One region of the Shinella sp. G-2 genome, then DNA from elsewhere that is predicted to be linked to it. Evidence: riboswitches for the same ligand, from Rfam matches in the RefSeq annotation. Region 1 holds a riboswitch; each other region holds the start of a gene.
The links. Region 1 has a riboswitch for cobalamin ahead of nrdH (glutaredoxin-like protein NrdH). Riboswitches for the same ligand answer to the same signal wherever they lie in the genome.

Region 1 (7,525 bases):
GTCCGCGCATTGCCGAGGCTTGGCCGGTCGCCGTCGGCGGTCTTCACCCCGAGATATGTCAGAACGCCGAAGACAACCGGCGTGCCGCCTCCGACGGTCATCGCCATCCTGCTCTCCGGAGCCGTGTTTTGCCAGATCGACGAGAAAAGATAGATGCCTGCGACGCTTCCCAGAATCAGGGAGCCGAGAACGAGGAGGATGCGCATGGCGTGCCTTCGAAGATGAGACCAACGTTTCCATATCGTGCAGGATCATTGCGAACCAGCCCTTCACATGCCCAGGCGCAATATCTCTTTTAAGGCCACCGAGATCGACGGTCGCTTGGCGCGATATCAACAGCGTGTTTGTGTCGCCCTGCCCTGCCGTGAGAATCGGCTGGGCCGCCCTGCCCGGCGCGCCGCGACGCGCGCCGCCGCGCCTGCCGGCTTCGCGATATTCACAGGCGGATCGGCAAAATGGCGCTGAAAATGCGGGAAGGCATTTCATTTCATGGTCGCTGTCAAAAAAGCCTTGCAATCTCAAGCTCTGCCGCATAGTGAAACCGCGAGCGGAGAGGTGGCCGAGTGGTCGAAGGCGCTCCCCTGCTAAGGGAGTATACCGGAAACGGTATCGAGGGTTCGAATCCCTTCTTCTCCGCCAGTTCCCCTTATTGATCCCATCGAGTTTTCGAAGTCGCGGTTCGGGTTTGCGCCCGAAGGCTTGCGACTCTTCCTGCCTCTTCACCGCAACGGATATCGCTTCCGACGGCAAACGCCGGCAACTTCGCTTCTCGTGAAGGGACAGCGCCGGCGCTGAAACGCTCCCCGCAAAGGCGGATGCGCGGACAGGTGTCGCTCCATGGTTGGATTCGCGATGTTTTCCCCCATTGCCCGCCTGCCCAGGCCGCCCTCGAAGGACGGCAGGAGCAAGCGGGCCTGGCCTTCCTAGAAGGCCCAGTCCTCGTCCTCGGTGGCAACCGCCTTGCCGATGACATAGGACGACCCCGATCCGGAGAAGAAGTCATGATTCTCGTCCGCATTCGGCGACAGTGCCGAAAGAATGGCCGGATTGACCTTGCACGCCTCAGGCGGGAAGAGCGCCTCGTAGCCGAGATTCATCAGCGCCTTGTTGGCATTGTAGTGCAGGAACTTCTTGACGTCCTCGGTCAGGCCGACGCCGTCGTAGAGCGCCTCGGTGTATCTGGCCTCATTGTCGTAGAGTTCGAGCAGGAGATCGAAGGCGAAATCCTTGATCTCCTGCTGCTTTTCCGCGCTCAGGCGCTCCACCGCGCGCTGGAACTTGTAGCCGATGTAATAACCGTGCACGGCCTCGTCGCGGATGATCAGGCGGATCATGTCGGCGGTGTTGGTCAGCTTGGCGCGGCTGGACCAGTACATGGGCAGGTAGAAGCCCGAGTAGAACAGGAAGCTTTCGAGGAAGACGGAGGCCACCTTCTTCCGGAGCGGATCGCCGGAGGCATATTGCTCCATGATCAGATGCGACTTCCTCTGCAGGAACTCGTTTTCCTCCGACCAGCGATAGGCGTCGTCCACGTCCGGCGTCAGGCAGAGGGTCGAAAAGATCGAGGAATAGGAGCGTGCATGCACCGCCTCCATGAAGGAGATGTTGGAGAGCACCGCTTCCTCATGCGGCGTGATGGAATCCTCCATCAGCCTGACCGAACCGACGCCGTTCTGGATCGTGTCGAGCAGCGTCAGGCCCGTGAAGATGCGGATGGTCAGCTTCTGCTCCTCCGGCTTCAGCGTCGCCCAGGACGGGATGTCGTTGGAGAGCGGCACCTTCTCCGGCAGCCAGAAATTTCCGGTGAGCCGATTCCAGACCTCGAGGTCCTTGTCGTCCTCGAGGCGGTTCCAGTTGATGGCGCGGATGGCGGCAGCGGCCTTCGGGGCCTTGGCCTTGACCTGAATGTTCATCGTCGTTTTCCCCGGATCACAGCGCGCAGGACACGCAGCCCTGCACTTGCGTGCCGGACAGCGCCATCTGGCGAAGGCGGATGTAGTAGATGGTCTTGATGCCCTTCTTCCAGGCGTAGATCTGCGCCCGGTTGATATCGCGGGTGGTTGCCGTATCGCGGAAGAACAGTGTCAGCGACAGGCCCTGGTCGACATGCTGCGTGGCCGCCGCATAGGTGTCGATGATCTTCTCCGGGCCGATCTCGTAGGCATCCTGATAGTAGTCGAGATTGTCGTTGGTCATGAAGGCGGCCGGGTAGTAGACGCGGCCGATCTTGCCTTCTTTCCGGATTTCGATCTTCGAGACGATCGGGTGGATCGAGGACGTCGAGTGATTGATGTAGGAGATCGAGCCGGTTGGCGGCACGGCCTGCAGGTTCTGATTATAGAGGCCATCCTGCATGACGGCCTGCTTCAGGTCCCGCCAGTCCTCCCGTGTCGGGATCGGGATGCCGGCGGTCTCGAACAGGTCCGCCACGCGCGCCGTCGCCGGCAACCATTCGGCCTCGGTGTATTTGTCGAAATAGTCGCCGGACGCATATTTCGAGTTCTCGAAGCCCTTGAAGCTCTGGCCGCGCTCGACGGCGATGCGGTTCGAGGCGCGGATGGCGTGATAGGTCACGGTGTAGAAATAGATATTGGTGAAATCGACGCCTTCGTCGGAGCCGTAGAAGATGCGCTCGCGGGCGAGATAGCCATGCAGGTTCATCTGGCCGAGGCCGATGGCGTGGCTTTCGTCATTGCCCTTGGCGACGGAGGGAACCGACGCAATGTGGCTCATGTCGGAAACCGCCGTCAGCGCCCGGATCGCCGTCTCGATCGTCTTGCCGAAATCGGCCGAATCCATCGCGGCGGCAATGTTCAGCGAGCCGAGATTGCAGGAAATATCCTTGCCGAGATGCTTGTAGGAGAGGTCGTCGTTGAAGGTGCTGGCCTCGCTGACCTGCAGGATCTCCGAGCAAAGATTGCTCATGGTGACGCGGCCGGCGATCGGGTTGGCGCGGTTCACCGTGTCTTCGAACATGATGTAGGGATAGCCGCTCTCGAACTGGATTTCCGCAATCACCTGGAAGAATTCGCGCGCCTTGATCTTCTTCTTGGCGATGCGGCTGTCGGCGACCATCTCCCGATACCGCTCCGTCACCGACACTTCGGTAAACGGCACGCCATAGACGCGTTCGATGTCATAGGGCGAGAACAGATACATATCCTCGTTGTGCCGGGCCAGCTCGAAGGTGATGTCCGGAATGACGATGCCGAGCGAAAGCGTCTTGATCCTGATCTTCTCGTCGGCGTTTTCGCGTTTGGTGTCGAGAAAGCGCATGACATCAGGGTGATGGGCGTTCAGATAGACCGCCCCCGCTCCCTGACGCGCGCCGAGCTGGTTGGCGTAGGAGAACGAATCCTCCAGCAGTTTCATCACGGGAATGATGCCCGAGGACTGGTTTTCGATGTGCTTGATCGGCGCGCCGGCCTCGCGAATGTTGGTCAGCGACAGAGCCACGCCGCCGCCGCGCTTGGAGAGCTGCAGCGCCGAATTGATCGAGCGGCCGATGCTCTCCATGTTGTCCTCCACGCGCAGCAGGAAGCAGGACACGAGTTCGCCGCGCTGCTTCTTGCCGGCATTGAGGAAGGTGGGCGTCGCCGGCTGGAAACGGCCGGTGATGATCTCGTCGACAAGGTCGCGGGCAAGGTTCTCGTCGCCGCGCGCCAGCGCCAGCGCCACCATGCAGACGCGGTCCTCGTAGCGCTCCAGGTAGCGTTTTCCGTCGAACGTCTTCAGCGTGTAGCTGGTGTAGTACTTGAAGGCCCCGAGAAACGTCGGAAAGCGGAATTTTCGCGCGTAGGCCGCGTCGAACAGGTCGCGCACGAAGTTGAAGGCATATTGGTCCAGCACCGCCTGCTCGTAATAACCCTCGTCCACGAGGTAATCGAGCTTCTCGCGCAGGTTATGGAAGAACACCGTGTTCTGGTTGACGTGTTGGAGAAAGTACTGCCGGGCTGCCATCCGGTCCTTGTCGAGCTGGATGTTTCCCTGCTCGTCGTAGAGGTTCAGCATGGCGTTCAATGCGTGATAATCCAGCGCGGGTTCTCCTGCCTTTGCCGGGCGTTCTAGCGTGAGCGTGTCCAAAATCGTTCCAATCCGTGCCTGACGTTGATGACGTCCTCGTCGGTGCCAAGCAGTTCGAACCGATAGAGGTAGGGAACCTGGCACTTGGCGGAGATGACGTCGCCGGCGATCCCGAAGGTCGCGCCGAAATTGCTGTTGCCCGCGGCGATCACGCCGCGGATGAGAGAGCGGTTGCCCGCATCGTTGAGAAAGCGGATCACCTGCCTGGGCACGGCCCCCTTGCCGCCATCGCCGCAATAGGTGGGTACGACCAGCACATAGGGGCGTTCGATCCGCAGTTCCCCGGCCGCAACGGGGATGCGTATGGCCGGTCTTTCGAGCCGGCCGACGAAACGATGCGTGTTCTCGGAGCGGCTGGAGAAATAGACGAGATCGCCCATCCCAGCGCACTCACGCCCCGCGCTCATGCTCCGCCCTCACGCGAGGGCGCTGATCATGTCCGGGCGAAAGCCCGCCCAGTGCCGCTCGCCGGCAATGACGACCGGAACCTGGCGATAGCCGAGCCCCTGCACCAGGGCGAAGGCGTCGGCATCCTCGGATACGTCGACGAGCTGATAGTCGATGCCCTGGCGGTCGAGCGCGCGCGTCGTTGCGGTGCACTGGACGCAGGCGGGCTTGCTGTAGACGGTAATGGTCATGGATATCCTCGTGAAATGGATTGGCATGCGGAAGGGTTCGGCCAACCGGTGGCGGCCGTTGCCGGGGCGGAATGTGAGCGCAGTCAGTCTGGGCGTAGTCAGTCTGAGCGCAGTCAGGCCGGGCCTTGAGACCCCGACCCGTTACGCACGCAGACGCAGACGAAAAAGCTGAACATGGACTTCACCCCGAAGTTGCTAAGGCGGGAGCTTCGGGAAGCGGCGCGCGGACGTCATGCCACGGCACATCGCTTTCCTGCCGGACACCCCGCCGGTGGACGTTTCGTTCGAGGCAGGTCTCCTGGCTCACGGGTCATCGTGCTCGTTCGGCCTTCCCGGATGTTCATCCAGTGACCAAATCGAACGGCACTCTCCGTTCACAGTTGCGGGGGCAGCTCCGGCTTGGCGATCATCATGTCCGCCGACCGAATTCCCATCTTAGCCTTCGATGCTCTCGAATCGAAAGAACCTCGAACACTAGATATGGTAGACGAACGCCAAAATCAGTCAACCTCTATGGCTTCGATCCGGCATTATCGTCGGGGATAAGTTTCACGGGCCGATGGTCGCGATCCACGGCGACCATCACGAACACGCCTTTCGCGCTCCTGTTGCGGGCGCCGGTGAGCAGGTCCTCGGACCACAGTTCGACGTCGATGCGCATCGAGGTCCTGCCGATCCCGCACACCCGCGCGATGACCTCGACGATGGAGCCCAGGGCAATCGGGAGGCGAAAGTCGATCCGCTCGGAGGCGGCCAGGACGCATGGCGTCTTCGACAGGCGGGCGGCGGCCACGAATGCAGCCTTCGTCATGAAGGCCAGCGCATCGCCGCCAAACATTTTGCCGGAACCGTTCGTCTGGTCTGCAAAGACGATGTCCACCATCCGGACTTCATCTGCCGGAGGAGGCGCGTGAGAGGCCGGAAGGCGTTCGAGGCGCCAGTCGGGCCCTCTTCGTTCGCACCCCACCGCCACCATGTGGAAGACCCCGCGCGTGCAACACGTCCGGGCGGTCCCGTCGATCGTCTGGGCGATCATCTCGACTTCGACGGTCAGCGACCGCTTTCCGGCCAGGACTGGCGTCGCGACAAACGCGACGATCTCGCCGACATGCGCCGGCTTCCTGAATTCCACGCGTTCACAGGACGCCGTAACGAATGGCACCCGGCCATGGCGTGTCGCCGCGATGAAGGCGACCCTGTCCATGAAGGCAAGTCCCGCCCCGCCGAAAAGCGTGCCGTGGTGATTGGTGTCGCCGGGAAAGACGATATCGACGAGGGACGTGGGAGCCGGCCCTTCGGCCGGCTCCCCTTGCGATGCGCGCTCGCGCTTCATGCCTGCACCGGGCGCGGCTTGCCGCTCGGCACCTCCTGCCGCAGCTTCCGCGCCGCCTCGACCATATGGATCAGCGCCGGCTTCACGTCCTCCCACGTGCGGGTCTTCAGGCCGCAATCGGGGTTCACCCAGAGCTGGTCGTCCAGCAGGCGTTCGCGGGCAAGATCGAGCAGGGTCTTCATTTCGTCGACGCCGGGAACGCGCGGCGAGTGGATGTCATAGACACCGGGCCCGATCTCGTTCGGGTAGCGCTGCACGGCGAAAGCCTGCAAAAGCTCCATCTTCGACCGGGATGTCTCGATCGAGATGACATCCGCGTCCATCGCCGCGATCGCGGGCATGATGTCGTTGAACTCCGAATAGCACATATGCGTGTGAATCTGGGTTTCGTCCGCAACGCCGGTCGAGCACAGGCGGAAGGCTTCGACCGCCCAGTCCAGGTAGTGCTGCCAGTCCCTCCGGCGAAGCGGCAGCCCTTCCCGTAGCGCCGCCTCGTCGATCTGGATGATGGCGGCGCCCGCGCGCTCCAGGTCGAGCACTTCGTCGCGGATCGCCAGCGCGATCTGGCGGCACACCGTCTCGCGCGGCAGGTCGTCGCGCACGAAGGACCAGTTCAGGATCGTGACGGGGCCGGTGAGCATGCCCTTCATCGGCCTTTGCGTCAGCGACTGCGCATAGTCCCACCAGCCGATCGTCATCGGGTTCGGGCGTGCGACGTCGCCGTAGATGATGGGCGGCCGGACGTAGCGCGAGCCGTAGCTCTGCACCCAGGCATGCCGGGTGAAGGCGAAGCCTGAAAGCTGCTCGCCGAAATACTGCACCATGTCGTTGCGCTCGAACTCGCCATGCACGAGAACGTCGAGCCCGATCTCCTCCTGCCAGCGCACGACCGCCACGGTCTCGCGCTCCAGGAACGCCTTGTAGTCGATATAGCTCAACTCGCCCCTGTCATGCATGGACCGCGCCTTGCGGACCTCGGCGGTCTGCGGGAAGGAGCCGATCGTGGTCGTCGGAAACAACGGCAGGTCGAAGCGCCGGCGCTGCGCATCCTGCCTGTGCCGGAAGGTCGAAGCCCGCGCCGGCACCTTGCCTTCGAATTCGGCAAGGCGGCCCGCAACGATCGGATCGTGGACCCGGACCGACGTCAGCCGAGCCTGCGCCGCCACGGCGTTCGCCTCCAGTGCGGGAAGACCGGCCCCTTCATCGTCCTCCAGCGCTGCGGAAAGCAGCGCGAGTTCATCGAGTTTCTGGACGGCGAACGACAGCCAGGACTTGAGCTCGTCGTCGAGCGCGGTCTCCAGCGCCACGTCGACCGGCACGTGAAGAAGCGAGCAGGACGGTGCGATCTGGAGGGTGTCGCGCGCCCTGCCCGCGACGGCCGCGGCGATCGTCTCCTTCACCTTCGCAAGATTGCTCCGCCAGATATTGCGACCGTCGATCAGCCCCAGCGAGAGCGTCTGGCCGGGCGCGA
Region 2 (7,525 bases), on a different contig from region 1:
GCGCGACGGGCTACGACGTGGTCTTCCCGTCCGTGCACATGCAGGACATCATGGCCAAGCTCGACCTGCTCGAAAAGACCGACATCAACACATACGAGGGTTTCAAGAACATCGATCCGGCGTTCCTGCGCGCCAAGAGCGATCCGAACGGCGAGTATTGCCTGCCCTATGCCTGGGGTTCGGTCGGCATCTTCTATAACCGCAAGATTCTCGGCAAGGACGTCACCGGCTGGAAGGATCTGGTCGAGACGGTGAAGGCGAAGGGGTTGAAGTTCACCCTGCTTGACGACATGCGCGAAGTGCTGGCCGTCGGCCTTATCCTCAACGGCCACAAGATCAACTCGACCGATCCCGCCGAATTGCAGCAGGCCGCAGACACGATCATCGCCATGAAGCCCGACATCGCTGCCTTCACCTATGACGAGCGGCCGATGGTGCAGGCGGGCGACGTTGCCGCCGGCCACGCCTTCGTCGGCGCCATGATCGACGTCTTCGGCAACGAAAAGGACCTCGGCTACGTGATCCCCGAAGAGGGCGCGACCATGTACCAGGAGGATATCTGCGTCCTGAAGAGCGCGCCGAACAAGGAGAATGCCATCAAGTTCCTCCAGTTCTACACGCGCCCGGAAATCGTCGCCCTCAATGTCTCGCAGCAGACCAACGGCACGGCCAATGTGCCGGCGCGGCAATTGACCATTGAAAAGATCAAGAATAGCAAGGAAATCAACCCGCCGGCCGAGACGATGAACCGGCTCCAGATATTCGAGGATCTGGGACCGGCCCTGCGTCAGGTGGACCGCGTATGGACGCGGGTCAAGACGGCCCAGTGAGTGCGGTTGATCCCCGCCCGTCTCCGGACGGGCGGGACTTTGAAGAGAGGGGCGACGTGTCGAAACGCATTGTGAAGCTCGTTCAGTCCGACGATCTCCGGCGGTCCAAATCCGACAAGCTCATCGCCCATTACATCGAGCGCAACATCGCCGAGCTTCCCTTCGAGACGGCGCGCTCCATCGCCCAGCGCCTGCAGATCTCTCCGATGACCGTCGGGCGATATCTGCGCCGCATGGGCTTCGACGGGCTGGACGACCTGAAGAGCGAATTGCGCCACGGCAGCTCCAACCCTGCCTGGCAGGTCAAGGGACGCGTCGACCGGCTGGAGCAGGATCGCAAGGAGGGCAAGCTGCTCGCTGGCCTCATCCAGCAGCAGATCGACAATCTCGGCCAGATCTACGCCATCACCAGCGCACCGGAATGGCAGCAGACGATCGACGCCCTGATTAACGCCACCGAGGTCTATGTCGCCGCCTACCAGAACGTGCGCGGCATCGCGCAGTATTTCGCCAGCCAGCTTTCCTATACCCGCCCGCGCGTGCAGTTCGTCGACGGGCTCAACGGCACCTATGCGGAACTGCTTGACGGCTCCGTCGAGGGGCGTCTGCTCTTCCTGCATGACGTTCGCCGCTTCGCCGCCAAGGCCCGGTCGCTCGCGCTCGAGGCCCGGCGCGCCGGCGTCAAGGTCGTGCTCCTGACGGACGAGTTCTGCCCGTGGGGACCGGAGGTCTCCGATATCTGCCTCATCGTGCCCGGTTCGCACGGCCCGCTCTGGGATGGCGCCGCCACCATGACCGCTGTCATGGACCTCATGCTCAGCAACATCATCGTCGTCATGGGCGACGAGGTGAGCGAGCGCGTCGACACGCTGACCCGCCTGCAGGACGTCTTCGGGGATTTCGAAACCTGATAGCGGCCCATGCCTTGACGCTGCCGCGTGGCGCGGACTAAGGATGGATCGACGGTTCCCCGAAGGATGACTCCCAGGGGATTAATAGGGAACACGGTGCGGACGACCCAACAGGGACCCATTCCGTGGCTGCCCCCGCAACTGTAGGCGGATTGCCGCCTGTCCTTGGACGCGTTTCGCGTCATGCCACTGCGCCTTGCGCGGGAAGGCAGACAGGTCGCAGATATCCGTGAGCCAGGAGACCTGCCGTCAGAGCCACAATCCGAACACGGGCGGGGATGCCCGGAACAGGAGACGCCATGACGAACCCGACTGCCGGCGACGGCAGACCACCCTTCGTTTTCTCCCGACCGACCGCGCGCAGCCCTTGGCCCGTCGCGTGAGCCCGTCCGCCTTCCTTCACCTCGGGAGATATCCATGACCCATTCCGCTGCGGCCCCGCGCGCCGCCTCCTTCCTGTCGCTCGTGGCCGGGTTCGTCCTTGCCGCCGGCGCGGCCCAGGCCGCCGAAACGGTGTATCCGCTGACGCTGGAAAACTGCGGCCGCCCCGTCACCTTCGAGAAGGCGTCGGAACGCGCCGTCTCGCTCGGCCAGAGTTCGACGGAAATCCTCTACCTGCTCGGCGTCGGCGACCGCATGGTCGGCACCGCCGTCTGGATCGGCCCGGTTCTGGCGGGCTATGAGGAGGCGAATGCCAAGGTGGAGCGCCTTGCCGACAACGATCCGAGCTTCGAAAGCGTCGTCGCCAGGAAGCCCGATCTCGTGACCACGCAGTTCCAGTGGCATGTCGGCCCGGAAGGCGTCGTCGGGACGCCCGAACAGTTCGCCGAACTGAAGATCCCGGTCTATACGTCGCCGGCCGACTGCATGGGCAAGGACAATTCCGGTGGCGGTGACGGCGTGCGCAACACCGTCTTCACCATGGAGCTGATCTACAAGGAAATCAGCGAGCTGGCACAGATCTTCAACGTCCAGGATCAGGGCGAGAAGGTCATTGCCGATCTCAAGGCACGCGAGGCCGCGGCCCGTAAGAAAATCGCCTCGGCCGACGGAAAGCTGTCCGCCGTCTTCTGGTTCTCCAGCGCCGAACTCGACATCGATCCCTATGTCGCCGGCCGCAACGGCGCGCCCGGTTACATCCTGTCGGTGCTCGGCATCAGGAACGTCATCGAAAGCGACGAGGAATGGCCAACGGTCGGTTGGGAGACCATCGCCAAAGCCGATCCGACGATCATCGTTACCGGTAAAATGGAGCGCCGCCGCTACCCCGCGGATGATGTCGCCATCAAGCACAAGTTCCTCAAGGAGGATCCGGTCGCCAGCCTCATGCCGGCCGTGAAGAACGGCCATGTCGTCGATATGGACGCGCAGGCGATGAACCCGACGATCCGCACGATCGAAGGCATCGAGGTGCTGGCCGACGCTGTCGAAAAGGCTGGCCTCGCACAGTGACGAAGGATCGCCCCATCCTGCTCCGGACGGGCGCCGCTATCGCGGCGCTCGTGATGCTCATCGCCGCGCTCGGTGTGGGCGCGGCGGTGGGTGAGACCGCCATTCCGCTCGCAACCGTGGCGAAGACTGTCGCGAACCGCCTCTGGCAGGCGGGCCATGCGCTGGATCCCATCGACGAGGGTATCGTCTGGAACTATCGCCTGAGCCGTGCGGTGGTCGCCGCCTGCTGCGGTTCGGCGCTGGCGCTGTCCGGTGTCGTCCTGCAATCCCTGCTGCGCAATGCGCTCGCCGATCCCTATATTCTCGGCATTTCCGCCGGCGCCTCCACGGGTGCGGTGGGCGTCGCGATCCTCGGTTTCGGCGGCGGCATGCTCACGCTGCCGGCCGGCGCCTTCCTCGGCGCGCTCGTCGCGTTCGGGCTTGTCAGCGTGCTCGCCGTCAGGGCCGGGCGGGGTACGAGCGCCATCATTCTGGCGGGGGTCGCCGGCTCGCAGCTGTTCAACGCGCTCACCTCCTTCATCGTCACCAAGGCGGCCAATGCCGAGCAGGCGCGCGGCATCATGTTCTGGCTGCTCGGCAATCTCTCGGGCGCACGCTGGCCGGATGTGTGGCTGGCGCTGCCGGTCGCCCTTGCCGGCCTGCTCGTCTGCCTCTGGCATGCCCGCGCGCTCGACGCCTTCACCTTCGGCACGGAATCGGCCGCTTCGCTCGGCATTCCCGTGCGCCGGGTCTATGTCGTGCTGATCGCCATTTCCGCCCTGATGACGGCCGTCATGGTCTCCATCGTCGGCTCCATCGGCTTCGTCGGCCTTGTCATTCCCCATGCCGCGCGCATGGTCGTCGGCGTGCGCCACGGCCTGTTGCTGCCCGCCTCCGCGCTGATCGGCGCCATCTTCATGATCGCGGCGGACATACTTTCCCGCATCATCATTACCGGTCAGGTCCTGCCCATCGGCGTCATCACGGCGCTGTTCGGCGCGCCGGCCTTCGCGCTCATCCTCAGCCAGAGGAGGTCGGCCCTGTGACGCTGTCCGCAACAGGTCTCCACTGGTCGGCCGGCGGCACGGCCATTCTCTCGGACGTCTCGCTCGACGTGCGCCCCGGGGAATTTCTCGGCATCATCGGCCCCAACGGCTCGGGCAAGACCAGCCTGATGGCGTTGCTTGCGGGCATCCGCAAACCGCAATCCGGCGCGGTGACGCTCGACGGCCGGGCCCTCGCGACCCATGGCCGGCAGGCGATCGCCCGGCGCATCGCCTTTGTCGAGCAGCAGGCTGAAACCACCGAGCGCATCACCGCGCGTCAGGCCGTCGCGCTTGGCCGCACGCCGCATCTCGGCGCGCTGACACCGTGGTCGCGGGCGGACGACGCCATCGTCGATCGCGCGCTGGAGGAGGTGGACATGGCGCATTTCGCCGGCCGGCTGTGGCACACGCTGTCCGGCGGCGAACGGCAACGGCTGCACATCGCCCGGGCGCTCGCCCAGCAGGCGCCGATCCTGCTCCTCGACGAGCCTACCAATCACCTCGACATCGGCCACCAGATCGGCCTGCTCCAGCTCGTGCGCGAGCAGGAGCTGACCGTCGTCGCCGCGCTGCACGACCTCAACCACGCCGCCATGTTCTGCGACCGCATCGCGGTCATGCAGGCGGGCCGCATCGTTGCGCTCGGCACGCCCGCCAGGGTGCTGGAACCACAACGCCTGGCCGACGTCTTCGGCGTCACTGTCGATGTCGAGCGTGACAGCGCGGGCGGCTGCTTCATCCGCTATCGCCAGCCCGAGCCGCGACCGCCGCGTTTGAAGCTCGTCGCCAGCGAGGGAAAATGATGCACGGCGCGGGCTCCAACAGCCACCTCAAGGAAGACATCCGCGACTACTGGTCGGCCCGCTCGCAGACCTTCGACCTTGCCTTCGGCCACCGTATTCCCGAGGGGCCGGAATTCGACGCCTGGGCGGCGGCAATCCGGGACCATCTCGGCCCCGAGCCGCGCCGCGTGCTGGAGCTTGCCTGCGGCACGGGCGAGGTGACGCGACTTCTCCTGTCGCTCGGCCACAGTGTCACGGCGCTCGATTTCTCCGAAGCCATGCTCGCCGTCGCGCGTCGAAAACATGCCGGGGCGCCTGGCTTGCACTTCCTCCTCGCCGACGCGGAAAATCCGATGGAGCCGGACGAAAGCTACGACGCCATCGTCTGCCGACACCTCGTCTGGACACTGACGGCGCCGACCGAGGCTTTTGCCCAGTGGTTCCGCATTCTGAAGCCCGGCGGCACGCTGCTGTTCTTCGACGGCAACTGGGCCACACCTGCGCCCCTTGGCAGGTTGGCAAGCCGCGCCATTGCCTTGCTCGACCGTTTCATCGGCACCGACCCGCACTATGACGGCGCGATGAGCGACCGGCATGCCAGCATCATGGACCGATTGCCTTTCGGCGACGGGCTTACCGTCGAGCGCGTATTGCCCCTGCTGACGGCTGCCGGCTTCCGCGAAGTGTCGGTCGGATCGCACGCGCCCATCGCCAGGGCTCAGCGCCGGACGGCGGATCTGCGCAACACGCTGCGCACACTGCTCTATCGCCGTTTCATTCTGCGCTGCCGCAAGCCGGCCTGACGGCGAAGTGGTGTTGCTCCGGTCGCAAATGCGTCAGGTCTCCGGCTCCACCGTCAGCCTGACGCGGTCGGCGGCAAAGCGGGAGCGGGAAAACTGCACCGGCGTTCCGGCAAGGTCCGTGTTCACCGCCGCCGCGACCAGAATGATCGCACCGGGCGACAGCTTGAGATGTCGCATGTCGTCGCCTTCGGCGTGAATGGCCGAGATTTCAGTCGAGCGCCGCACATAATCGGGCACGCCGAGTTCCTGGAAGGCTGCGGTGATGGACCGCGTCCGCTCGTAGACGGCCGCGATATCCCCGAAACGGTCAGCCGGAAAATAGTGCGTTGCGCGTGAGATCGGACGCTTGTCCGCACTGTTCAGGGTTTCGAGGCGCACGCAGATCGTGCCGATGGGCAGGCCCAGCGCCTCGGCCACGGCGGCAGGCGCAATCTCCGTCGCCGACGCCAGCAGCCTGCCTTCGAGATCGCGCGCCTGGTTGCCGAGCCCTTGCGAAAAGCGGGTGCGGCGGGAGATCGGAAAGCGCAGGCTGTCACGCCGCTCGATGCGCGTGCCGATGCCCTGGATGGGGCGCACGATCCCTTCTTCCACCAGTGCCGCCATGGCGCTGCGCACCGTGTGCCGGTTCACGCCGAAGCGGCCCGCCAGCACCGTTTCCGGCGGCATCATGCCGGTCTCGTCGAAATCGCCATTGTTGATCGCAAGGCGCATGCGGTCCGCGATCTGCCGCCAGAGCGCCACGCCCGATTGCCGTTCCACCATTTTCGCCCCGCTCGCTCCTTTTCCATGCGCCGCTGTCACACCCTTGTCATTCCGGCCGCTTAAGACGAGACTTAGATGTTCGGTTGTCTAGATTAATAGACATTTGGAGATGAGGCAATGACATCAACACAGAAATCCGCCGAGCCGATCGCGAAGGATGCGGCACAGCGGCAGAAGGCGATGGGCCTGCTCGCGAAGGCGAGCCGTGCGGAGTTGCAGGCCGCTTTCGAAGCCCTGGAAAACAAGCCTGCGGTACAGCCGGTGCGCGGCCCGGAAACCGGGCTCGTCATGGTGCGCGGACGCATTGGGGGAGGCGGTGCGCCGTTCAACCTCGGCGAGGCAACCGTGACCCGCGCGAGCATCCGTCTTGAGGATGGCACGGTCGGCCACGGCCAGTCGCTCGGCACGGACGGCGCGAAGGCACAGCTTGCGGCGATCTTCGACGCGCTCTTCCAGCAGCCGGCCCGCAAGACCGAAGTGGACACGCTGCTTGAGACCATCGCGGCGCGCGGCGCCGAAGAGGATGCCGCAAAGGCGCGCCAGACGGCCGCCACCCGCGTCGACTTCTTCACCATGGTTCGCGGAGAGGATTGATCATGTCGAATACGCTCGCCTTTTCCGGCGGCTTCCAGGAACCGGTGTTCCAGGCTCAGGCCGTCTTTCGCACCCTGATGGACGGCATGGCACGGCCCGGCACGATCGGCGAGATCGCCGCCGTCGCCAATCCGCCCAAACCTCTGGGCGCTACGGCCGGCGCCGTCGCGCTGACGCTCTGCGACCATGACACGTCCATCTGGCTCACACCCGCGCTCGCCGCCTCGGCGCTGCCCGGCTGGCTCGCCTTCAACGCCGGCGCGACCATCGCGAGCGAGCGCCAGAACGCCCGCTTCGCCCTCGTGGAAAAGGGCGCGATGCTGCCGAACCTCTGCCTCTTCGCACAGGGCACGCAGGAATATCCGG
Region 3 (7,525 bases), on a different contig from region 1:
GAATGTCGAAGCCCTCGCGCTCCATTTCCGACGCGACATGCACCATCTCGTCGAGCGAGGGGGTGATGAGGCCGGAAAGACCGATGATGTCGACCTTCTCGGCTTTCGCCGTTTCGAGGATTTTCGTCGCGGGCACCATGACGCCGAGGTCGATGATCTCGTAATTGTTGCAAGCGAGCACGACGCCGACGATGTTCTTGCCGATATCGTGTACGTCGCCCTTGACGGTCGCCATCAAGATCTTGCCGGCGCTCTGTCGCTCGCCGCCGCCGCCATTGGCGCGCTTCTCGGCCTCCATGTAAGGCAGCAGCACGGCAACGGCTTGCTTCATCACCCGGGCGGATTTCACCACCTGCGGCAGGAACATCTTGCCCGCCCCGAAGAGATCGCCGACCACGTTCATCCCGGCCATCAGCGGCCCCTCGATGACATGCAACGGACGGTCGGCATTCTGCCGCGCCTCCTCCGTGTCCTCTTCGACGAATTCGGTGATGCCGTTGACGAGCGCATGCTCCAGCCGCTTTTCCACCGGCCAGTCGCGCCAGGCGAGGTCGCGCTCCCTGGCTTCCTTGCCGCCCGCGCCCTTGAAGCGCTCGGCGATCTCGAGCATGCGCTCGGTCGCCGTGCCTCCGGTCTTCGGCGCCCGGTTCAGCACCACGTCCTCGCAGGCCTCGCGCAACTCCGACTCGATCGTATCGTAGACGGCGAGCTGGCCGGCATTGACGATGCCCATGTCCATGCCCGCCTGGATGGCGTGATAGAGGAAGACCGCGTGCATCGCCTCGCGCACGGGTTCGTTGCCGCGGAAGGAGAAGGAAAGGTTGGAAACGCCGCCGGAGATATGGGCATGCGGCAGGGTCGCCGTGATCTCGGCCGTCGCCTCGATGAAGTCGACGCCATAGTTGTCGTGCTCTTCGATGCCCGTGGCGACGGCGAAGATGTTCGGGTCGAAAACGATATCTTCCGGCGCAAGGCCGGCGACCTCGGTGAGCAGCCTGTAGGCGCGGGCGCAGATCTCCACCTTGCGCGCCCTGGTATCGGCCTGTCCCGTCTCGTCGAAGGCCATGACGACGACGGCCGCGCCATAGGCGCGCACCAGCTTCGCGTGATGCAGGAAGGCTTCCTCGCCTTCCTTCAGCGAGATCGAGTTGACGAGCGGCTTGCCCTGCACACACTTCAGGCCGGCCTCGATCACCTCCCACTTGGACGAGTCGATCATGACGGGAACGCGGGCGATGTCGGGCTCGGCAGTGATGAGGTTGAGATATTCCACCATCGCCTTGCCGGAATCGATGAGGCCCTCGTCCATGTTGATGTCGATGACCTGCGCACCGTTCGCCACCTGGTCACGCGCGACGTCGAGCGCGGCGGCATAGTCGCCGGCGGTGATCAGCTTGCGGAATTTCGCCGAGCCCGTGACGTTGGTGCGTTCGCCGACATTCACGAAGGGAATGGCATCGGTCAGCGTGAAGGGTTCAAGGCCGGACAGGCGCATATGGCGCGGAATGTCGGGGATCTCGCGCGGCCTGTGGCGTGCGGCGGCCTTAGCGATGGCGCGGATATGGTCCGGCGTCGAGCCGCAGCAGCCGCCGACGATGTTGACGAGGCCGTCGCGCATGAAGCCCTCGATCTGCGCGGCCATTTCCTCGGGCGTCTCGTCGTATTTGCCGAAGGCGTTCGGCAGACCGGCATTCGGATAAGCGCAGACGAAGGTGCCAGCGACGGCCGAAATCTCGGCGAGGTGCGCGCGCATGGCGTTTGCCCCGAGCGCGCAGTTGAGCCCGATGGAGACGGGGTCGGCGTGCCGCACCGAATTCCAGAACGCTTCCGGCGTCTGGCCGGAAAGCGTGCGGCCGGAAAGGTCGGTGATCGTGCCCGAGATCATGATGGGCAGGTCGATGCCCTTTTCCTCGAAGACCGCGCGCGTCGCGAAGATCGCAGCCTTGGCGTTCAGCGTGTCGAAGATCGTCTCGATCAGGATGATGTCGGCGCCGCCGTCGATGAGCCCGCGCACCTGATCGCCATAGGCGCGCGTCAGATCGTCGAAGGTGACGGCGCGGTAGCCGGGATTGTTGACGTCGGGCGAGATGGAGGCGGTGCGGTTGGTCGGACCGAGCGCGCCGGCGACGAAGCGGCGACGACCGTCCTTCTCCTGCGCCCGCAGGCCCGCGCGGCGGGCCAGGCGCGCGCCGTCGCGGTTCAGCTCATAGACCATGTCCTCCATGCCGTAGTCGGCCTGGGCGATGGTTGTGGAGGAGAAGGTGTTGGTCTCGAGGATATCAGCGCCGGCAAGGGCATAACGATAGTGGATATCCTCGATGGCGCCGGGCTGCGTCAGCGTCAGGAGATCGTTGTTGCCTTGCTGGTGGCAGGCGCAATCGCCGAAGCGCGCCCCGCGGAAATCCTCTTCCACCAGCTTCAGTGTCTGAATTTCCGTGCCCATGGCGCCGTCGAGCACGAGAATGCGTTCGCGGGCAGCGGCTTCGAGCGCGGCGCGGATGTCGCGACCGTCCCGTCCCGGCTGTTCGGGGCCGAACAGGGTGTCCAGATGAGAAACGGCCATGGGAAACCCTCCGATGCAAGATGACTTGCATCGGAGTCACATAAAGATATCTTTATGTCAACATGTCTTTATGCGAAGTATCTAGTGCAGGCGCCCATCCGCCCCGGCAAGCGAGGCGAACAACGCCTTGAGGCGGGCGACATCGGGATCACCCCCCTCATAGCGCGCCAGCTTGCGCACTTCCTTCAGCGCCTCGACGGCAAGGTCGGCGCCGCGCGGTTGCCAGAGCAGCCAGGAGATGAAGACGGATTCCGGCTTGCCGGTGCCCGATGGCTTGGTTTCGGTGAATGCAAACATGTCTTCCCCAATCGGTAATTGGGGGATGGCCGGACGCACGCTGCTGGAATTCCGCCCGCGGCGGAAGCAGACGTACACCATTGGGACACCCCGCCCATGGACGTTACGAACTGTCAGGGCAGGTCTCCTGGCTTCGGGTCGTCGCCGCTGTCTCGCCTTCCCGGTGAAAACACCAGTGGCATGGAGCGACAGCAGCTCGCCGTTCACAGTTGCGGGGGCAGCGCCGGCCTTGCCGCTCTTTTGGAGCATCGCACCGGCTTCCCTCTTAGCCTCCGAGCCGCAAACGACTCGGAAGACCCTGACGGCGGCAACACTGGCGTGGCGGGCAGGCCAAGTCAATGGCGCGCACCCTCCGTTCACAGCCGCGGGAACTTTTCCGTTCGCCCGGCATTACGGCTCGGCCCGCATCCTGCGCGGGCTCGCCTTCTGGGAGGGGCTGGCGATTCACCAAAACCGCAGATGAGGGTCCATGCTGCGCCATCTCGCCCTGTTGACAGGTTGCAAGTCTCTGTCCTTACGGCTAAAAAATGCCGTTTTCATGCACCACGCGGCCAGGATGCCAATCAGCGTGTCGCTTGAGCCAGTTCCCCCCGTGAGGCACCCGTTGGGTGCAGCCCGGTGTCATGGCTGATCGCGGCACCGAGATGAAGCCTGCCCGCGGAAAACCCTCCGGCGCAAAGGCCATCGCCGAATGGTTCAACAAGGCCGGATCCAGAATCAGAAACATGCCCCTTCACAATACGCCGCAAGCTCCGCGCGACGCCGATGCCAAGCAGATCGACTATAACGACTCGATCCGCGCCACCTATCTGACGCTGGAGGAGCTGGCCGACTGCGGCGAAGCGCTCGCGCGCGACAGGACGGCGACCCTGCCGGGCTATCAGCCCTTCGAGTTCCGGCCGCGGCACAAGGAAAACGAGAAGGAGATCTTCCGTGTCTACCAGGCGACCGCCAAGGACGTGGAAGCCGGCGCCCAGATCACGCCCGCGGCCGAGTGGCTGCTCGACAATTACTACGTCATCGAAGAGGCGATCCAGGAAGTCCGCCGCGACTTTCCCCGCCGCTTCTTCCGCCAGCTTCCGACGATCGACATCGAAGGCCAGCCGATCCCCCGCACGCTGGCGCTCGCCTGGATCTATGTCGCGCACACCCATAGCGGCGTCTCCGTCGAAAGCCTGACCGCCTTCGTGCAGGGCTTTCAGAAGCAGGACGCCCTGAAGATCGGCGAACTCTGGGCGCTGCCGTCCTTCATCCGCTTCGTGCTGCTCGAAAACCTCCGCCGCATTTCCAGCCGCGTCGAGCGCTCGCGCAAGATGCGCTTCAAGGCCAATGAAGTGGCCGACGAGCTGGTGCGCCTCAACGACCCGGAGAAGTGCATCGCGCATCTGCGTTCGATGGAGAGCTTCGTCGAGGACAATACCTTCGTCATCCAGCTACTCTACCGCCTGCGCGACGGCCTGCAGGCCTCCGGCGCGGTGATCCAGTGGCTGGAGCGCAAGATCGAGAGCCGCGGCAGCGACCTCGAGGAGCTGATCGTGGCGGAGAACAACCGCCTGTCCTCCGGCAACGTCACCATGAGCTCGCTCATCAAGAGCCTGCGCTCGGTGGACGATACGGAATGGCCGGTCTGGTTCGAGAGTGTCAGCCGCCTCGACGAGGCGCTGCGCCAGGGCTCCGACTATAGCGACCTCGATTTCGGCTCGCGCAACAAGTACCGCAACTCCATCGAGCGCTTCGCCCGCCGCTCCGGCAAGACCGAGCTGGAGGTCACGGAAACCGCGCTCGCCATGACGGCGGAAGACGCCGCAGCGAATGCGGAGGATCCGGACTACGAGGCCAATGTCGCCGCCTTCCTCGTCGGCAAGAAACGCAAGCTGCTGGAAAAACGCATCGGCTACCGCCCGACCGCCGTCCAGCGCGTGGTGCGCCTGACGCGCAAGCTCGACTGGTTGGCCGTCGCCGGCCCCAACATCATCCTCACGCTGCTGGCGATGATCGCGGTCTATTACTTCCTCGATCAGCTCGACATTCCGAACGGCGCCTGGCTGATCATGCTGGTGCTCTTCGCCCTACCAGCCTCGGAAGGCGCGACGGGCCTCTTCAACACGCTCGTCACCTTCTTCGTCACGCCCTCGCGCCTCGTCGGCTACGAGTTCAAGGACGGCATTCCCGAGGACGCACGCACGCTGCTCGTCGTGCCCTGTCTCATCTCCAAGCGCGACCATGTCGACGAGCTGGTGCGCAATCTCGAAGTCCACTACCTCGCCAATCCGCGCGGCGAGATCTATTTCGCCCTGCTCAGCGACTGGGCCGACAGCCAGGCGGAGGAATCCCCCGCCGATCTCGACGTGCTGGAATACGCCAAGCGCGAGATCGCGACGCTCTCCGCCCGCTACGCCTATGACGGACGCACGCGCTTCTACTTCCTGCATCGCCGCCGCCTCTACAACCCCTCCGAAGGGGCCTGGATGGGTTGGGAGCGCAAGCGCGGCAAGCTGCACGAGCTGAACCTTCTCCTGCGCGGCGACGGCGACACCACCTTCCTGCCGGGCGCCAACATCGTGCCGTCGGACGTCAAGTACGTCATGACGCTGGACTCCGACACGCGCCTGATGCGCGATGCCGTGACGAAGCTCGTCGGCAAGATGCACCACCCGATCAACCGCCCCGTCATCGACGAGGCGACGGGCAAGATTACCGCCGGCTATTCCATCCTCCAGCCGCGCGTCACGCCCTCGCTGACGACGGGCAAGGAAGCCTCGACCTTCCAGCGCATCTTCTCCGCCGATCGCGGCGTCGACCCCTACGTCTTCACCGTTTCCGACGTCTATCAGGACCTCGCCGGCGAAGGCACCTTCACCGGCAAGGGCCTCTATCACGTCGATGCCTTCGAAGCCGCCGTGAAGGGCCGCATCGAGGAGAACTCGGTTCTCAGCCACGATCTGCTCGAAGGCTCGCTCTCGCATTGCGCACTGGTGACGGATGTGGAGCTCGTCGAGGATTTCCCGACCCGTTACGGCGTCGAGACCTCGCGCCAGCATCGCTGGGCACGCGGCGACTGGCAGCTCCTGCCCTATCTCTTCGGCCCGTCGAGCGGCATTTCCATGCTCGGCCGCTGGAAGATGTACGACAACCTGCGCCGCAGCCTCATTCCCATCGGCTGGCTCGTCGCCTCCGTCATGGGCTGGTACTACATGGAGCCGCGCCAGGCGCTGATCTGGCAGCTGGTGCTGATCTTCCTGCTCTTCGTCGCTCCGACGCTCTCGCTCATTTCCGGCGTCATGCCGCGCAGCAGCGATATCGTCGCCCGCGCCCATGTGCACCGCGTTCTCTCGGACATCCGTGCTGCCAACGCGCAGGTTGCGCTGCGCATCGCCTTCATCGCCCATTCGGCGGCGCTGATGGCCGACGCCATCGTGCGCTCGCTCTACCGCACCTTCGTCAGCCGCAAGCTGATGCTGGAATGGCGCACGGCCGCGCAGGCCGACAGCGCGGCGCGCGGCGGCATCCTCGCCCACTACAAGTCCATGTGGCAGGCCCCGGCGCTCGCCGTGGTCTCGGTCGCGCTCGCGATGATTTCGGACACCGGCCTGCCCTTCATCGGCGTGCCCTTCGCGCTGGTCTGGATGCTCTCGCCCATGATCGCCTGGTATGTCAGCCAGACGGCCGAAACCGAGGACCAGCTCGTCGTCTCCGACTATGTCGCGACCGAACTGCGCAAGATCGCCCGCCGCACCTGGCGTTACTTCGAGACCTTCGTCACCGCCGAGCAGCATTTCCTGCCGCCGGACAATTTCCAGGAAACGCCGCAGCCCGTGCTGGCCGAGCGTACGTCGCCGACCAATATCGGCGTCTACCTGCTGTCCGTCATCTCCGCCCGCGATTTTGGCTGGATCAGCTTCGAGGAGACGGTCCGCCGCCTCGAACAGACCATCGCCACCATCGACGGCATGCCGAAATACCGCGGCCACCTCTACAACTGGTACCGCACCAACACGCTGGAAACGCTGGGGCCGCGCTACGTCTCGGCGGTCGACAGCGGCAACCTCGCCGGCCATCTCATCGCCATTTCCTCCATGTGCCGCGAATGGGCCGAAGCCCCGTCCGCGCATCTGCAGGGCAGCCTCGACGGCATCGGCGACGTCGCCTCCATCCTCTCCGAAACGCTGAAGCAGCTGCCGGACGATCGCAAGACCGTGCGCCCGCTCCGCCGTCTCATCGAGGAGCGCATCGAGGGCTTCCGCAACGCGCTCGCCGCCGTCAAGCGCGAGCACGAATTCGCCTCCATCCGCGTCATCAACCTCTCGGTGCTGGCGCGCGACGTCAACAAGCTGATCGTCAACCTCGACCACGAGATCAAGTCGGCCGAAAGCGGCGAGCTGGCCAAATGGGCCGGCGCGCTGGTCGCGACCTGCGAGGCGCATATCGCCGACAGCGTCTTCGATCTCGGCTCCATCGAGGCCCTGCGCGACCGCCTCGTCGTGCTGCGCGACCGTTCGCGCGACATCGCCTTCTCGATGGATTTCGGCTTCCTGTTCCGCCCGGAACGGCGCCTGCTCTCCATCGGCTACCGCGTCGAGACCAACGAGCTGGACGAGGCCTGCTACGACCTGCTCGCTTCCGAAGCGCGCCTGACGAGCCTCTTCGCCATCGCCAAGGGCGACC
Region 4 (7,525 bases), on a different contig from region 1:
CCGCAAGAGACCCTCGAATTCCCGCGCGATGTCGCGCTCCTCCAGCATCAGGTTCGTGACCCAGAGCGTCAGGCAATCGATCAGGACCGCGCGGTCCTCGCGTGCCACATCGGCGATGCGTTCGGCCAGCGCAAGCGGTTCCTCGTGCGTTTCCCAGCCTTTTCCGCGATCCTCCCGGTGTTTGGCGATGCGCTGTCGCATCTCCTCGTCCCAGGCCCGGCCGGTGGCGATGTAATGACGCGAAAGGCCGGTCTCGGCGACCAGCCCCTCGGCGAAAGCGGATTTTCCGGAACGCGCACCGCCCAGAACCAGGACGGCTCCGGGCGATGTCGTGATCATATCAGGCAGCCTTGGCGATCTTCTCGTTGGCAAAACCCAGCGAAAGGCCGAGCACGATCCAGAAGAACAGCGTCGTGGCAAGCGCGGCGACGGCAAATTCCGCGCCGAGAACGGCAGGAACGTTGCTGGAAATGTCGCTCGGCTGCGGCGCACCATAGACCTGGGGCGCGGCAATCAGCACGATGCCGGCGATCTTGGCGACGATATTCGGCTTGAGGACCAGGAGATAGAGGCCCCCGGCCGACAGGGCGACGGTCGCGACCCACCAGATCTGGCGCTGGGTGAGATCGGCGGCCGGGAAGCCCGGCAGTTCCGGCGGCAGGCCGATGGCCGGCAGCATATGTACGGCAAGCCAGCCCGCAGCGCCCCACAGCGCCCCGTTCGCAACCGTGATCGGATGGCCCGAAACGAGGCTGAAACCGGCGAGCAGCAGCGCGAAGCCGGCGCCCGTCACGAGATTGGCCATGAGCGTGCCGGAGAAGCGGCTCATGCCGAACATGATGCCACCCTCTTCGTGATTCTCGCCCTCATGGGCATAGGCCACGGAAACCGGCGACAGATAGGCGGCGACGTTAAGGATGGCGGCGCCGAGCGAGGAATGCTCCTGCGTCTGCGCGGCGTCGTCGGTCGCGGGCGTGGTGCCCTCGCCTGCCGGCGCGGCTTCGCCTTCGAACTCTTCGGCGTGCAGAATCAACGGCACGACTCGGGCCTCCTGGGCGGCTGTCATGAGCACGCCGGAGAACAGCCCGGCCACCAGGGCGGCCAGGAGATAACGAACGATCATGTCAGGAGCTCCTTAGTGGCAGGGGAAGCCGTAGGAGTGACGCGTATCGTGTGCCGTGTCGTGCAGGACGGCCGAATTCGCAAGACCAGCGCCGAACACGAGGAAGGCGCCGATGAGGAGAGCGAAAACGCCGGCGACGAGACGATCGTTGGCGGAAAGGGTAACAGAAGACGTAGCGGAAACAGCCATGACAACCTCCGTGCAGGCAGTGGGGAAACCTCCCCAGGTCGGGCGATATGCCCTCATCGGTTGGCAGGTCTCCTGGCTCGCAGCGTCCGGTGCTCGGCACCTGCGGGTCGCCCTCGCCTTCCCGGGCCGCGGCATTGCGAAAGGTGGACGATTCGTAGATCGAGAGGCGTCCGGCCTTGGTTTATCGCAATGCCACCCAGTGGCTTTTCCGGCCGGTTGTCAGCCTGCGGGTTGCGGCACGATTGCCTCCTCCCAAGCCTTCCTCCTGCCGGATGGGCGTCCCTCGCTACTCTACAGTCGCGGGGTCGGCCGTGATTGCAGCGCCCTAATTGGGTCCACCGCGTCACATTCCCATTTACTCCCCAGTCCGTTTCCGGACCAAGGAACCATCCAATACTAGGGATGATTATGCTTCTGCCCCCGACAAGTCAATCGACCGGCAGCGCCATCACCTGTGCTGAAACCGTCGTCCAGCCGTCGCAATCGCAATGACCCGGCTCAATAGCCGGGAATGATCACCACACCGCCCTGGCCGTTGTAATAGTTCTCGTCGCGATAGTACGGGCCGTCGTAATAGCCGTCGACGGGACCCTCAAGCACGTCGTAGTCACGCTCGTAGCGGCGCTGGCGATGCTGACGGGCCTCGGCATATTGCGCGGCATCCCGCAACGCGCGGTATTGCTGGCGCGAGAGATAGCCGTCGGCGCGGTACCCGGACGATCCCTGCCAGGCGGCGATCGCCGAGCGGGTGCGCGGGCCGAAGACGCCGTCCGCGCCATAGGTGTTGAAGCCGAGCATGCTCAGCCAGCGCTGCGCCTCGGCCCGCATGACGCGGCCGAGATAGGCTTCGCGCGGATCGACGACCGGCTCTTCGGCAGTCTTGCGTTCGGTTTCGGCCGTGGCCGGCGTTTCCGCTTCCGCTTCAGCATCGGTTTCCTGCTTCGGCTTGGCGACGGTGGCAAGGGCGGCGAGACGTGTGCGGGCCTCCTTGACGTACCGGCCGTTCGGATACTGGGCGATATAGGCGCGGTAGGCCTTCTCCGAGCCGGCGAGCACCGCCTTCTGGAAGGTCTCTTCCTCCTGCTTGTCCACGACGGTCCCGTCGACGGCAAGGCCGCGATTGTCCTTCACCGTGCCCTGGGCCTCGCCCGACGCGGTGACGGCTTCGCCGGCCTGCTTCTTGGCGGCTTCAGCCTCTTGCGCACGCTTCTCCGCTTCCTTGGCCAGACGGGCGGCTTCCGAGGCCTTCGCCTCGGCATCCGCCGCAGCCTTGGCGGCCTCGGCCTTCAGCCGCTCGACTTCCGCAGCCTTTTCCTCGGCGAGCTTGCGGGCCGCGGCGGCTTCCTCTTCTATCCGCGCCTTCTCGGCAGCAGCGGCCTTCTCCGCCTCGATACGCTTGGCTTCAGCTTCGCGGCGGGCAAGCGCCTCCTGCTCGGCGCGCGCCTTCTCGGCGGCGGCCGCTTCCTCGGCCTTCTTGCGGTCGGTCTCCGCCTTCAGGCGGGCGGCTTCCTCCGCCTTGGCCTTTTCGGCGGCGGCATCGGCTTCAGCCTTCAGGCGCGCCGCCTCGGCGGCCTGCTTCTTGTCCGCCTCCGCTTTGAGGCGAGCCGCTTCCTCGGCCTTCGCCTTTTCCGCCGCAGCGGCTTCGGCCCTGGCCTTTTCCGCGGCGGCCGCCTCGGCTTTCGCCTTTTCTTCCGCCGCCGCCTTTTCCGCAGCAAGCTTGCGCGCGGCAGCCTCTTCCTCGGCCTTCTTCGCATCCGCTTCGGCCTTCAGCCGCGCGGCTTCCGCCGCGGCCTTGGCCTTTTCCGCTTCGGCGGCCTTCTGCGCCTCTTCGGCCTTTTTCGCCTCGGCGGCCTTTCGCGCCTCCTCCGCCTTCCTGGCTTCCGCCGCGGCCTTCGCCTCTTCCTCGGCTTTTTTCGTCTCGGCGGCTGCCGCTTCTTCCGCCTTGGCCTTGGCGGCCGCGTCATCCGTGGAGGCCGTCGCCGATTTCGTCTTGCCGGCGGCTTGCAGTTCGGCGATGCGCAGGCGCGCCATCGAGGCGAAGGTGCCGTTGGGATATTGCTTCAGATAGCCTTCATACTGCGCGACATCGCTGCCGGAGGAGACTTTCTGCCAGAGGGAGAATTCTTCCTCCCAGCGCTTTCCCGCGCTGGTGGCTTCCTTGGCCGTCTGGGCGAAGCTGGCCGCCGGAAGGCCGGCGAGCGACAGCCCGACCAGGCTGGCCAGAACGGATCGTGCGAGAGGTCCAGAACCCATGTATTTCACCCTTTCGGATCGCGCGAAGGCGTCAGCGCCCGGCGAGCGGGCGGATTTCCGTCACTCCTCGCACCGAATTCTGGCGCAACTTTGGTGCGGCAGATCGGCGGCGAAGGAACCCGATGGCTGTACGTTTCAGGAGGCCGGTTTAATCAGAAGCACCTAAAAGGCCGTCGAGCCAGCGGCGATCCAGCACCGCCTCCAGCTCCGCCGCAACCCCGTCCAGCGCCGCATCGACGCTGGCGCGATAATCGAAGCCGCCGCCCGCAATGCCGAAATCGGCAAGCAGCCGCGCCCGGTAGGCATCGCTCGAAAGCAGGCCGTGCAGATAGGTGCCCATCACGCGGCCATCGGCCGAGACCGCGCCGTCGGCCCGGCCATCGATCGTGACGGCGGGGCGCATCGCATCCGGCCCCGTGGTGCGCCCCAGATGGATTTCATAGCCCTCCAGCGGCACATCATATTGCAGGGAACGGGCCACGCTGTTGCGCACGGTCTTTTCCGGCGCCATTTCCGTCTCCACCTCGAGCAGGCCGAGACCGTCCACCGCCCGCTCGCTGCCTTCGATGCCGAGCGGATCGGTAACGCGCCGCCCGAGCATCTGGTAGCCGCCGCAGATGCCGATGACCCGGCCGCCGCGGCGCATGTGGAGCGCAAGGTCGCGATCCCAGCCGGCGGCGCGGAAATCCCTGAGGTCCGAGATCGTGGACTTCGAGCCGGGCAGCACGACAAGACCTGCGTCCGCCGGCAAGGGTTCGCCGGCCCTGACGAAGACGAGGTCGACCTGCGGCTCGGCCTTCAACGGATCGAGATCGTCGAAATTGGCGATGCGCGGCAGCACCGGCACGGCGACCTTCAGCGCCCCGCCGCCGCCTTTGGCAAGTCGCTCGAGCACGACGGAATCCTCCGCCGGCAGCCGGGCGGCCTGCTTCAGCCACGGCACGACGCCGAAACAGGGCCAGCCGGTGAAGCGGCCGATTTCTGAAATTCCGCTGTCGAACAGGGTGACGTCGCCGCGAAACTTGTTGATGAGATAGCCCGTGACCATGCGCCGGTCTTCTTCCGGCAGGATGGCATGGGTGCCGACCAGCGAGGCGATGACACCGCCGCGGTCGATATCGCCGACAAGCACGACGGGCACGCCCGCGCGCGTCGCAAAACCCATATTGGCGATGTCGCCGGCCCTGAGGTTGATTTCCGCCGGAGAGCCCGCCCCTTCGACGACGACGAGATCGGCGCCGTCGGAGACGGTCGCGAAGCTTTCCAGCACCGCCCCCATCAATTTCGGCTTGAGCGCCTGGTAGTCCCGTCCCTTGGCCTGGCCGAAGACCTTTCCCTGAACGATGATCTGGCTGCCGACATCCGATTGCGGCTTCAGCAGCACCGGGTTCATATGCACCGAGGACGGCACCCGGGCGGCGAGAGACTGCAGCCACTGGGCGCGGCCGATCTCCCCGCCATCGGCGGAAACGGCGGCATTGTTCGACATGTTCTGCGGCTTGAAGGGACGCACCTTCAGCCCGCGATTGGCCGCGATGCGGCAGAGGCCCGCCACCAATACCGTTTTTCCGACATCCGAGCCGGTGCCCTGCAGCATGATCGTTCTGGTCATGTGGCCCTCCTAGCATTCCCGTCTGCCGCCGAAAAGCCCTGATTTACCGCAATCTTGCCGCAATTCCTGCGCGGCCGCCCGGCTTTTTGGCAACACGCCGCCATGCAAGAACGGCATGGCTGTCATGCTATTCCTTTTGCGACATATTGCGCCGTGAACGACCATGGTTTTTGCGGTGAAGAAGCCTATATCAACACCATCACACAGCCGAGGCGCGTGGCTTCGGGTTTCAAGGACAAAGACCATGCTGTTCATCTTCAGCAAGCCGAACTTCGTACAGATCGCCTGGAACGGCGAAGCCCCCAAGAGCCAGTCCCGCGTGCGCAACGTCGTCATGGACGCCCCGCTCGGCCCGCTCGGCTTCATCCGCACGCGCAACGTCGGCTGATCTTTCGGGCGAGACGTCAGGTCCTGCCCGCATCAAGCGTCGCCTCTCTCCGGGAGGCGACGTTTTTTATTGTCTATTTCTTCGTTGTCTTTCCGGGCCCTGAAACGGCGAAAGCCGTGCATCCCTTGCGGTGATGCACGGCTTGCCAAAATACGCATGGCGGCGTCCGACAAAAACACGTCGGAGCCCAGGCACCCCGGTACGCAATACCTTTCCGGAGCGGGCGGCGGTGTCCCCCGCCGTGACAAAAGCAATAGCGGCACATCCTTACCGGACCGTTATCGGGAGCTTAAGCAAAGATGAATCGCGAATTTTTTTGGAAAAAATCTGGATTATTTTTCTGACGGCGAAATCGACGCATTCGGAACAGGATATGTCCGCTTTCGGCGACCATGGCGCCACAGCGGTCGAACCACGGCACGGACATTTGCCCTGATGCGAGCAAACGCCCAAAATTTCTACCGCAGGATAGCCGGATTTCCAGACGTTTGCCCGCCGGCAAGTGCCCGCGAACACCCCTTCGGCCGCGCAGGAGGTTGATTTCTCAATAGGAACCCGTAGGCTTGCTTATGTAGCGCACGAACACATGCTGCCGGCGACAGGGTTCCGTCGGCAAGCAAGAAAAAGGGACTCGGCGCTACTGCAGCAGGGGGATTGGCTCGCCTCACCTGGCATCGAACCTCCATGTCTGTCGCAAAACTTTCGGGCAGCCGGGATAACGCAGTAACCTGCGCTGCCTTCCGGGGTGAACGCTGCATCTCAAGACTTGGGAGGTCTTAACCTTATGAAGAAGCTCCTTGCTTCCACCATCCTCGCCGCCGGCCTCTATGGCTTTGCCGGTTCTGCCCAGGCGGCAGAATGCGGGGAAGTCTCGATCGCCGAAATGAACTGGGCTTCGGCCGGCGTCGCCGCGCATGTCGACAAGCTCATCCTCGAAAACGGCTATGGCTGCACCGTCACGCTGGTGACGGGCGACACCATGCCGACCTTCACCTCCATGAACGAAAAGGGCGAGCCGGACGTGGCGCCCGAAATGTGGGTGAACGCCGTGCGCACGCCGCTCGACGCGGCGATTGCCGAAGGCCGCCTCATCCAGCTCGCGCCTCTCCTGTCGGAAGGCGGCGTCGAAGGCTGGTGGATTCCGAAGTTCCTCGCCGACGCGCATCCCGACATCAAGACGGTGCAGGACGCGCTGAAGCATCCCGAACTCTTCCCCGCGCCGGAAGACGCATCCAAGGGCGCCGTACACAACTGCCCATCGGGCTGGAACTGCCAGGTCTCGACGGACAACCTCTATCGCGCGCTCGATGCCGACAAGTCCGGCTTCACGCTCGTCGACACGGGATCGGCGGCCGGCCTCGACGGCTCGATCGCCAACGCTTTCGAAAAGAAGAGCGGCTGGCTCGGCTACTACTGGGCGCCGACCGCCATTCTCGGCAAGTACGAGATGACCAAGCTGTCCTTCGGCGTTGACCACGACAAGGCCGACTGGGATGCCTGCACCGCGGTGCCGGACTGCCCGACCCCGAAGGTCAATTCCTATCCGACCTCCGACGTCTTCACCGTCGTGACCAAGGCCTTCTCCGAAAAGGCCGGCGTCGCCATGGACTACATGAAGACCCGCCAGTGGGACAACGGCACGGTCGGCAAGGTCCTCGCCTGGATGGACGAGAACCAGGGCACGAACGAGGACGCGGCAAAGCACTTCCTCGAAACCTATCCGGACATGTGGACCAAGTGGGTCAGCCCCGAGGTCGCCGAGAAGGTCAAGGCCGCTCTCTGACAGGAACAGGGCCGGCAGCCCTCCCCGGCTGCCGGCACCTCTTGCGACCTGAACGAGGCGCGGGCGCCGCCCGACGCCATCCAAGAAACTGCAGAGGTCGCAAACAGCACAGTATCAAGCTGCAGTTCGTGCGATGACGAACTGCAAGCCGGGAAACCAGAACAAGAATATCCCTGT

Region 2: linked by a shared signal. The riboswitch ahead of V8U06_RS13315 (ABC transporter substrate-binding protein) and the one ahead of nrdH (glutaredoxin-like protein NrdH) in region 1 are both predicted to bind cobalamin.
Region 3: linked by a shared signal. The riboswitch ahead of V8U06_RS15420 (hypothetical protein) and the one ahead of nrdH (glutaredoxin-like protein NrdH) in region 1 are both predicted to bind cobalamin.
Region 4: linked by a shared signal. The riboswitch ahead of V8U06_RS02640 (CbtB domain-containing protein) and the one ahead of nrdH (glutaredoxin-like protein NrdH) in region 1 are both predicted to bind cobalamin.

Annotation. Positions count from the first base shown of each region.
Region 1 is NZ_JBBEYH010000002.1:497,694-505,218, forward strand. It holds gene V8U06_RS06385 (hypothetical protein) at 1-206, opposite strand, end outside; tRNA gene V8U06_RS06390 (tRNA-Ser) at 550-639, shown strand; gene nrdF (class 1b ribonucleoside-diphosphate reductase subunit beta) at 924-1,913, opposite strand; gene nrdE (class 1b ribonucleoside-diphosphate reductase subunit alpha) at 1,930-4,083, opposite strand; gene nrdI (class Ib ribonucleoside-diphosphate reductase assembly flavoprotein NrdI) at 4,065-4,463, opposite strand; gene nrdH (glutaredoxin-like protein NrdH) at 4,500-4,721, opposite strand; cobalamin riboswitch at 4,993-5,206, opposite strand; gene V8U06_RS06415 (acyl-CoA thioesterase) at 5,233-6,054, opposite strand; gene metE (5-methyltetrahydropteroyltriglutamate--homocysteine S-methyltransferase) at 6,051-7,525, opposite strand, start outside.
Region 2 is NZ_JBBEYH010000006.1:213,598-221,122, forward strand. It holds gene V8U06_RS13305 (polyamine ABC transporter substrate-binding protein) at 1-830, shown strand, start outside; gene V8U06_RS13310 (MurR/RpiR family transcriptional regulator) at 887-1,741, shown strand; cobalamin riboswitch at 1,777-2,006, shown strand; gene V8U06_RS13315 (ABC transporter substrate-binding protein) at 2,159-3,193, shown strand; gene V8U06_RS13320 (FecCD family ABC transporter permease) at 3,247-4,218, shown strand; gene V8U06_RS13325 (ABC transporter ATP-binding protein) at 4,215-5,021, shown strand; gene V8U06_RS13330 (class I SAM-dependent methyltransferase) at 5,021-5,803, shown strand; gene phnF (phosphonate metabolism transcriptional regulator PhnF) at 5,837-6,565, opposite strand; gene phnG (phosphonate C-P lyase system protein PhnG) at 6,683-7,159, shown strand; gene phnH (phosphonate C-P lyase system protein PhnH) at 7,162-7,525, shown strand, end outside.
Region 3 is NZ_JBBEYH010000008.1:129,642-137,166, forward strand. It holds gene metH (methionine synthase) at 1-2,563, opposite strand, end outside; gene V8U06_RS15420 (hypothetical protein) at 2,645-2,860, opposite strand; cobalamin riboswitch at 2,961-3,176, opposite strand; gene V8U06_RS15425 (GH36-type glycosyl hydrolase domain-containing protein) at 3,586-7,525, shown strand, end outside.
Region 4 is NZ_JBBEYH010000001.1:515,919-523,443, reverse strand. It holds gene cobU (bifunctional adenosylcobinamide kinase/adenosylcobinamide-phosphate guanylyltransferase) at 1-339, opposite strand, end outside; gene V8U06_RS02645 (CbtA family protein) at 341-1,123, opposite strand; gene V8U06_RS02640 (CbtB domain-containing protein) at 1,136-1,312, opposite strand; cobalamin riboswitch at 1,358-1,718, opposite strand; gene V8U06_RS02635 (peptidoglycan-binding domain-containing protein) at 1,811-3,565, opposite strand; gene V8U06_RS02630 (cobyric acid synthase) at 3,714-5,177, opposite strand; gene V8U06_RS02625 (hypothetical protein) at 5,422-5,565, shown strand; gene V8U06_RS02620 (ABC transporter substrate-binding protein) at 6,350-7,348, shown strand.